Regions from separate parts of the Streptomyces sp. TS71-3 genome, predicted to be linked through region 1. Evidence: riboswitches for the same ligand, from Rfam matches in the RefSeq annotation. Region 1 holds a riboswitch; the other holds the start of a gene.
What was found. Region 1 has a riboswitch for glycine ahead of gcvP (aminomethyl-transferring glycine dehydrogenase). Riboswitches for the same ligand answer to the same signal wherever they lie in the genome.

Region 1 (4,409 bases):
TCCCGTGGTGGCCGAGCGTGACACGAAGTCCGTCTCCGTGGAGGACACCTACGACGTCGACATCCACGACCGGGTACGGGTGCGCACCGAGGTGCAGCGGCTGGCCGACCGATGCGTCCAGCGGCTGCGCGCCGCGGGCCGCTCCGGCCGCACGGTCGTGCTGAAGGTACGGCGCTACGACTTCTCCACGCTGACCAGGTCGGAGACGCTGCGGGGCCCCACCGACGACCCCATGGTGGTGCGCGAGGCCGCCGCACACCTGCTGGAGTCCGTGGACACCACCGGCGGGGTGCGGCTGCTGGGCGTGGGCGTCAGCGGGCTCGCCGACTTCACCCAGGAGTACCTGTTCGCGCAGGCGGTGGAGGAGCACGCCGCCGCGCCCGAGCAGCCCGAGTCCGAGCCGGAGCCGGAGGCGGCGCCCGCACCGGCCGAACGGCGCTGGCCGGCCGGCCACGACGTGCACCACAGCACGCACGGGCCCGGCTGGATCCAGGGCAGCGGCATCGGCAGGGTGACCGTCCGGTTCGAGACCCCCGGCTCCAGGCCCGGGCGCGTCCGCACGTTCAGCACCGATGACCCTGACCTCACCCTCTCCGACCCGCTGCCCCTGGTGCCGGAGGCGATGCCCGCCGCACCGGCGGAGGACGGGCCGGGAGACGGTCCGGAGCCGGAAGCCGGACCGAGGTCCGATGCCGGTCCCAGCGAGGAAGCCGGCCCCGGGCCGAGAGCCGGATCCGGGCCGGCCGAGGACGGCACGTGACGGTCACTGTCCGGAAGGGGCTGGTTCCGCCGCCCCCGGACCAACGGCGGGTTGGTGGTTGCCCGCGCAGTTCCCCGCGCCCCTGAGTGGGCCGGGGCGTAGCCCCGAGCAAGCCCGGCCACCGAAGGGGCGCACCCTGACAGCTGCCGAGCGATGCGTGACGCGGTGAGCGGCGCACGCCCCCGCTCACCCCTCGTCCTGGCCCGCCAACCGTCCGAAGTCACGGTCCTCGGGAGACGGCGGAGCCGCCGTGTCGAGGCCGTAGTGGTGGTAGAGCTGCAGCTCCTGGGCCGGTGAGAGATGGCGGCCCACGCCGAAGTCCGGCGCATCCTTGATCAGCGACCGTTCGAACGGCACGCGGAGCATGCCCTCCTCCAGGCGGCTGGGTTCCAGTGGCACGAAGGCGTCCCGGCTGAAGAATCCGGTCCGTATGGCGGCCCACTCCGGGACGCCCGTCGCGTCGTCGAGGTACACCTCGTCGACCGTGCCGATCTTCGTGCCGTTGCGGTCGAACGCCTTGCGGCCGATCAGGTGGCGCGGATCGATGTCGCTCTGCACGGTCCCTCCAGTGGTTGCACATCATCCGTAATCTCTACGAAAGGGCACATTCAGGGCGTCGGCCACTCGAACGTTCTGCCGGGGTCCCCGCTGGTAGGCTGGCTTTGGCTGCTGAACCCGTGCGGGAGAGCTCCAGGCCATGGCCATGGGGCGCCGAAGGAGCAAATCCTCCCCGGAAACTCTCAGGCCCAAGTACCGCACGGACGAGGTCACTCTGGAAAGCAGAGCGGGCGCCAAGGCCTCCGTTCTCACCGACGGTGCAAGCCGGGCGCCATGGCGCCCCGGTGAAGCTCTCAGGTCGAGATGACAGAGGGGGAGGCCGTCCGGGCACCCGCAGTGGTGTCCCTCGCAGGTCGCAGCAGACCAGGAGGCCTCCCACCATGTCCCCCAACCGCACCCCGCTCGCCCGGCTCGAAGAGGGCATCCCCTTCGCCCGGCGCCATATCGGACCCGATGCCGAATCCCTGGCCAAGATGCTGGCGCAGGTCGGCTACGGCTCGCTGGACGAGCTGACCGCCGCCGCGGTGCCCGACGTGATCAAGGACACCGAGGCCCTGCCGCTGCCCGAGGCGCGCACCGAGGCCGAGGTACTGGATGAGCTGCGGGCCCTCGCCGAGCGCAATGACGTGCTCGACTCCATGATCGGTCTGGGCTACCACGGCACCTTCACACCTCCGGTGATCCTGCGGAACGTCCTGGAGAACCCGGCCTGGTACACCGCGTACACGCCGTACCAGCCGGAGATCTCGCAGGGCCGCCTGGAGGCGCTGCTCAACTTCCAGACCGTGGTCTCCGAGCTGACCGGGCTGCCCACGGCCGGCGCCTCGCTGCTCGACGAGGGCACCGCCGCGGCCGAGGCCATGGCGCTGTCCCGGCGGGTCGGCAAGGTCAAGAACGGTGTCTTCCTGGTCGACGCCGACACCCTCCCGCAGACGATCGCCGTGGTGCGCACCCGCGCCGAACCCACCGGTGTCGAGATCGTCGTCGCCGATCTCGCCGGCGGCATCCCCGCGGAGATCGCGGAGCGCGGCGTGGTGGGCGTGCTGGTGCAGTACCCCGGAGCCTCGGGCGCCGTGCGCGACCTGCGCCCCCTCGTCGACCAGGCTCACGAGATCGGCGCCGTCGTGACCGTCGCCGCCGACCTGCTCGCCCTCACCATGCTGCGCTCGCCAGGCGAGCTGGGCGCGGACATCGCCGTCGGTACCACCCAGCGCTTCGGCGTCCCCATGGGCTTCGGCGGCCCGCACGCCGGCTACATGTCCGTACGCGACGCATACGCCCGCAACCTCCCCGGCCGGCTGGTCGGCGTGTCCGTGGACGCCGACGGCAACCAGGCCTACCGCCTCGCGCTGCAGACCCGCGAACAGCACATCCGCCGCGAGAAGGCCACCAGCAACATCTGCACCGCGCAGGTCCTGCTCGCCGTGATGGCCGGGATGTACGCCGTCTACCACGGCCCCGACGGCCTGCGGACCATCGCCCGGCGCACCCACCGGTACGCCGCCCTGCTCGCCGAGGGCCTGCGCCGCGGTGGCGTCGAGGTGGTCCACGACGCCTTCTTCGACACCGTCACCGCAAGGGTTCCGGGCCGGGCCGCCGCCGTGGTGCGCGCCGCCAGGGAAGACGGTGTGAACCTGCGCCTCACCGACTCCGACCACGTCGGCATCGCCTGCGACGAGACCACCACGCGCGCCCACCTCGGCACCGTGTGGACCGCCTTCGGCGTAGTGGCCGACGTCACCGCGCTGGACGCGGAACCCACCGCCGCGGACGGCACGGACGGCGACGCCCTGCCCGGGGCGCTGCTGCGCACCGACACGTACCTCACCCACCCGGTCTTCCACCAGCACCACTCCGAGACCGCCATGCTGCGGTACCTGCGCAGGCTCGCCGACCGCGACTACGCCCTCGACCGGGGCATGATCCCGCTGGGCTCCTGCACCATGAAGCTCAACGCCACCACGGAGATGCAGCCCATCACCTGGCCGGGCTTCGGAGCCCTGCACCCCTTCGCCCCCGCCGACCAGGCGCAGGGGTACCTGAGTCTGATCCAGGAGCTGGAGAGCCAGCTCGCCGGGATCACCGGCTACGACAAGGTGTCCCTCCAGCCCAACGCCGGATCGCAGGGCGAGCTGGCCGGGCTGCTCGCGGTGCGCGGGTACCACCGCGCCCGCGGCGACGAGCAGCGCACCGTGTGCCTCATCCCGTCCTCGGCGCACGGCACCAACGCCGCGAGCGCCGTGCTCGCCGGAATGCGCGTGGTGGTGGTGAAGACTTCCGACGACGGCGAGATCGACATCGCCGACCTGCGCGCGAAGATCGAGCAGCACCGCGAGCAGCTGGCCGTGCTGATGATCACGTACCCGTCCACGCACGGCGTGTTCGAAGAGCACGTCGCCGAGATCTGCGCGGCCGTGCACGACGCCGGCGGGCAGGTCTACGTCGACGGCGCGAACCTCAACGCCGTGATGGGCCTCGCCAGGCCGGGCCGCTTCGGCGGCGACGTCTCGCACCTCAACCTGCACAAGACCTTCTGCATCCCGCACGGCGGCGGCGGGCCGGGCGTCGGCCCCGTCGCGGTGCGCGAGCACCTCGCCCCGTACCTGCCCAACCACCCGTTGCAGCCGGCCGCGGGGCCCGAGAACGGTATCGGTCCGATCGCCGCCGCGCCCTGGGGCTCCGCGGGCATCCTCCCGATCTCGTGGGCGTTCGTCCGCCTGATGGGCGCCGAGGGGCTCAAGCGGGCCACGCAGGTCGCCGTGCTCAGCGCCAACTACATCGCCCGCCGTCTCGAGCCCCACTTCCCGGTGCTCTACACGGGTCCGGGCGGCCTGGTCGCCCACGAGTGCATCATCGACCTGCGGCCCCTGACCAAGGCCACCGGCGTGTCGGTGGACGACGTCGCCAAGCGGCTGATCGACTACGGCTTCCACGCGCCCACGATGTCGTTCCCGGTGGCCGGGACCCTGATGATCGAGCCGACCGAGAGCGAGGACCTGGCGGAGCTGGACCGCTTCTGCGACGCGATGATCGCCATCCGCGCGGAGATCGAGCAGCTGGCCTCCGGCGCCTGGCCCGCTGACGACAACCC
Region 2 (4,409 bases), 3.4 Mb from region 1:
CAGGTCGAGCATCCGGTGGTCGGGGCCGCCGCCGTTGGGCAGCGGCACCCACAGGGGGCTGCGGGCCAGGACTTCCAGGATGCGGGCCCCCGCCGAGGACGGTCCCCCGCTGCCCGAGGCCCCGGGGAAGTGGCCGCCCTGGGTGCCCAGGGAGGCGGCCAGCACCTCTTCGAGCTCGTTGGCCGGCCAGCCGCCATGGGGGTGGGTCATGGCCTGTGGCGGTATGTCCATGCTTCTCAATCCTTGCGTCCTGCCCTGTTCGCCCACGGCCTGCGGGTGGTGGGTCGCTCGCCGTGCACAGCATTGTTCCGCTGCTGCGGGTGGCACCCTAACCCGACGTCAGCGGGGGTGACGCTTGTTGTGGGCGGCGGGTTGCGTACGGGTTCCCTTCCGGGGGGTTCGCCGGGGTGGGTGGGGGTGATTTGGGTGCGTTCCGGGGGGTGTGGGGTGCCGGCCTGTCGCGCGGTTCCCCGCGCCCCTTTTCGGCGCCTTCCGCGACCACCCGGAGGGGTGGACTCGGATGTCTCCGGTTCCTGCGCTGGGTGGTGGGCTGCTCGCGCAGTTCCCCGCGCCCCTTCAGGGCCCCTTCGGTGACCGACCAGCGGTGTCTTGGGCGTCTTTCGAACCTGCGCTGAGTGGCCGGTCGTTCGCACCGGCCCCCGCGCCCCTTATCCAGCGCCTTCTGCAGCCGGTTGGGCGGGACGGGGTGCTGTCGCCGGAGTGCGCCGCAGGCGCCTTGAGGGGCGCGGGGAACTGCGCGACCGGCCCATCGGCCAGCGTGAGATGAAGGACAACCGGGCCCTCAGCGGCGCTGAGGCGCCGCAGGCGCGGACGGGGCGCGGGGAACCGCGCAAGGTATCCGCCACCCGCCGGCCGGGGCCGGGGACCGCCGGAGCGGACCCTCAGAGTGGGTCACCGGAGCCGGGGCGCGCGGCGAATTCGATCGTGTGGAGGTCGTCGGATGCTGCGCGGTCCATGAGGACCGCGGACGCGCAGCCGTGTGGCAATCGGCCGGCTGCCAAAGCCCCCGCGAGCCGCCCCACGGCCCTGCGGTGCCGCAGGAACGCGTACCACGACACCCCGCGCCCCCGCGCCCGCTGCCCGGCCAGCGCCGCACCCGCGGGCACGTCGAGCAGCACCAGGTGCAGTGCGGCGCCCCGCCGCGCCGCCACACGGGCGAGCCACCACCGCACCCACGCCTGCGTCCCGCAGTCGTGCACGACGAGCCCCGCCCCGTCACGCAGCGCACGACGCAGCCGCGCGAAGTGCGCGAGGCGCACGAGAGGGCGGTAGAGCGCGTACGGCACCCACCGGGGCAGCCGCCGCGCCCAGCGCTCGCGGCTGTCCTGCGAGTCGATGCGGTGCCCCCGCACGGCCCTGCGCATCAGGGTGGACTTGCCGCTGCCGGGCAGACCGGAGACCACGACGAGGTCGCCCGCGGCGAACGACAGGCGCCAGGGCCCACGCCAGGAGTGCCCCCGCAGGTCGCGGACGGCGCCCGGACCGGGCGTGACGAGTGCCCCGGGCCCGGCTGGCGCCGCACGCCGGGCCACCGCACCGCCCACCGCGCGCCCGCCGCGCACCGTGATCGGACCCTCCATGATGGACCTCCCCCGGCCTGCCCCGGCGCCGCCCTCCCGGCCCGCTGGTACGTGGTCTGCCCGCCGCAAAGTGCAAAGAAACGGTAATGGGACGGCTGGCGCGAACCCGTCTGCGCACGTCCTCCGCGTGTGTCGCAGGGCCACCGCCGGTCACACCCGGCCGACCGGCACCGCCCGCGCCCCGGAGCGCGGGCTTCCGCCGAGCGCCGCTGCAATCCCCTGAAGCGCCCCCACTGCCATGGCCTGCGCGCCGTGCAATGATGTGCCCGCCAACTCCATACAGGCCGCTCGAATCCGCGCGGGAGAGCCTCCGGCCGTCGGCCGGGGCGCCGAAGGAGCAAGTCCTCCCTTGAATCTCTCAGGCCCCGATACCGCGCGGGTGAGGCAATTCTGGAAAGCGGGCCGCCCCTGGCGGTCCCACCCAAGGTGCAAGCCCGGACGCCCGGACGTCTCCTCGTGAGACGGGCTCTCGGCGAACCTCTCAGGTTCCGATGACAGAGGGGGAGGAACGGCACCGTTCGTCCGTGCCCGTCCTTCCTCGCAACCCTCTGATCCGACCCGGGAGCCCTCATGCCGCACGACGCCGCCCAGCCCCGCCGCACCGCCCTCGACGCGGTGCACCGCTCGCTCGGCGCCACCATGACCGACTTCGCGGGCTGGGACATGCCTCTGCGGTACGGCAGCGAGCGCGAGGAGCACCAGGCCGTACGGACCGCGGCCGGCCTCTTCGACCTCTCGCACATGGGCGAGCTCACCGTCACCGGGCCCGGCGCCGCCGCCCTGCTGGACCACGCGCTGGTCGGCAACATCGGCGCCCTGAAGCCGAGCCGCGCGCGGTACACGATGATCTGCCGGGCGGACGGCGGCATCCTCGACGACCTGATCGTCTACCGGCTCGACGGGGGCCGGCCGGGCACTCCGTCGCAGGCGGCCGGTCCGGGGCAGGCCGCGCCCGAGTACCTGGTCGTCGCCAACGCCGCCAACGCCGAGACCGTCCTCGCCGCGCTCACCGAGCGTGCCGCCGAGTTCGACGCGGCCGTGCGCGACGACCGCGACGCCTACGCCCTGCTCGCCGTCCAGGGCCCCGCCTCCCCCGGCATCCTCGCCCCGCTCACGGACGTCGATCTGGACGGGCTGAAGTACTACACGGGCGCGCCCGGCACCGTCGCGGGCGTTCCCGCGCTCATCGCCCGTACGGGGTACACCGGCGAGGACGGCTTCGAGCTGTTCGTGGCGCCCGCCGACGCCGAGCGGCTGTGGGCGGCGCTGACCGAGGCGGGCGCCGGCGCGGGCCTGGTGCCGTGCGGGCTGTCGTGCCGCGACACGCTGCGCCTGGAGGCGGGCATGCCGCTGTACGGGAACGAGCTGAGCACGCGGCTCACGCCGTTCGACGCGGGCCTCGGCCGGGTGGTGAAGTTCGACAAGCAGGGTGACTTCGTCGGGCGCGAGGCGCTCGAAGCGGCCGCCCGGCGCGCTGAGAGCGCCCCGCCGCGCCGGCTGGTCGGCCTGGTCGCCGAGGGCCGCAGGGTGCCCCGCGCGGGGTACGCCGTGGTGGCGGCCGCGGACGGTACGGTGATCGGCGAGGTCACCTCGGGCGCCCCGTCGCCGACGCTGGGCAGGCCGATCGCGATGGCCTACGTCGACGCGGACCGTGCGGCTCCGGGCACGCCGGGCGTGGCCGTGGACGTCCGCGGCGCCCGCGAGCCCTACGAGGTGGTGGCCCTGCCGTTCTACCAGCGGAAGAAGTGATCCGGGGCGCAGAGCTGCACCCCTCACGCCCCCGTGGGCCCGTGTCCGCCGCGGGCCGCGCCCCCGCCCGGCGCGATCATGGCCGGGTCCATCCGCTCCGTCTCGCATCGCAAGACGGTCCGTTCACAAGCACTCCCCCGCGTACAGGAGAATTCACCACATGAGCAACCCCGAGCAGCTTCGCTACAGCAAGGAGCACGAGTGGGTGTCGCCCACCGAGGACGGTGTGGCGACGATCGGCATCACCGAGTTCGCGGCCAACGCGCTCGGCGACGTCGTCTACGCCCAGCTCCCCGAGGTCGGCTCCTCGGTCAGCGCGGGCGAGGCCTGCGGAGAGCTGGAGTCGACCAAGTCCGTCAGCGATCTGTATTCGCCGATCAGCGGCGAGGTCACCGAGGTCAACGACGACGTGGTCGACGACCCCTCGCTGGTGAACTCCGCGCCGTTCGAGGGCGGCTGGCTGTTCAAGGTGCGCGTGAGCGGAGAGCCGGACGACCTGCTCTCCGCCGACGAGTACACCGAGTTCTCGGCCGGCTGACCCACCGCCACCGCTGCCGGGGCGCCCCGCACCGCCGCCGGGCGCCCGCGCACCGCCGCCGGGCCGTCCGGCGGGCCGCTCAGACGGGAAATGCCCGGACAACCGCTTAGGGACCGTGATGTCGCTTCACTCGCCTCACTCGCTTCTCGACATACCTCTCCACGAGGTGGACCCGGACGTCGCCGCCGCCGTGGACGCCGAGCTCCGGCGCCAGCAGTCGACGCTGGAGATGATCGCCTCTGAGAACTTCGCCCCGGTGGCCGTGATGGCCGCGCAGGGCTCGGTGCTCACCAACAAGTACGCCGAGGGCTACCCGGGCCGCCGCTACTACGGCGGCTGCGAGCACGTCGACGTGGTCGAGCAGATCGCCATCGACCGCGTGAAGGCGCTGTTCGGCGCCGAGCATGCCAACGTCCAGCCGCACTCGGGCGCACAGGCCAACGCCGCCGCGATGTTCGCACTCCTGAACCCCGGCGACACGATCATGGGCCTGAACCTGGCGCACGGCGGCCACCTGACCC

Region 2: it holds a riboswitch for glycine, as region 1 does, so the genes downstream of both, gcvT (glycine cleavage system aminomethyltransferase GcvT) here and gcvP (aminomethyl-transferring glycine dehydrogenase) in region 1, are expected to answer to the same signal.

The regions. Positions count from the first base shown of each region.
Region 1 is NZ_BNEL01000001.1:5,470,059-5,474,467, forward strand. It holds gene Sm713_RS22310 (DNA polymerase IV) at 1-760, shown strand, start outside; gene Sm713_RS22315 (PRC-barrel domain-containing protein) at 947-1,318, opposite strand; glycine riboswitch at 1,431-1,526, shown strand; gene gcvP (aminomethyl-transferring glycine dehydrogenase) at 1,699-4,409, shown strand, end outside.
Region 2 is NZ_BNEL01000001.1:2,075,267-2,079,675, reverse strand. It holds gene Sm713_RS08535 (enhanced serine sensitivity protein SseB) at 1-231, opposite strand, end outside; gene Sm713_RS08530 (AAA family ATPase) at 903-1,601, opposite strand; glycine riboswitch at 1,891-1,985, shown strand; gene gcvT (glycine cleavage system aminomethyltransferase GcvT) at 2,172-3,350, shown strand; gene gcvH (glycine cleavage system protein GcvH) at 3,511-3,888, shown strand; gene glyA (serine hydroxymethyltransferase) at 4,007-4,409, shown strand, end outside.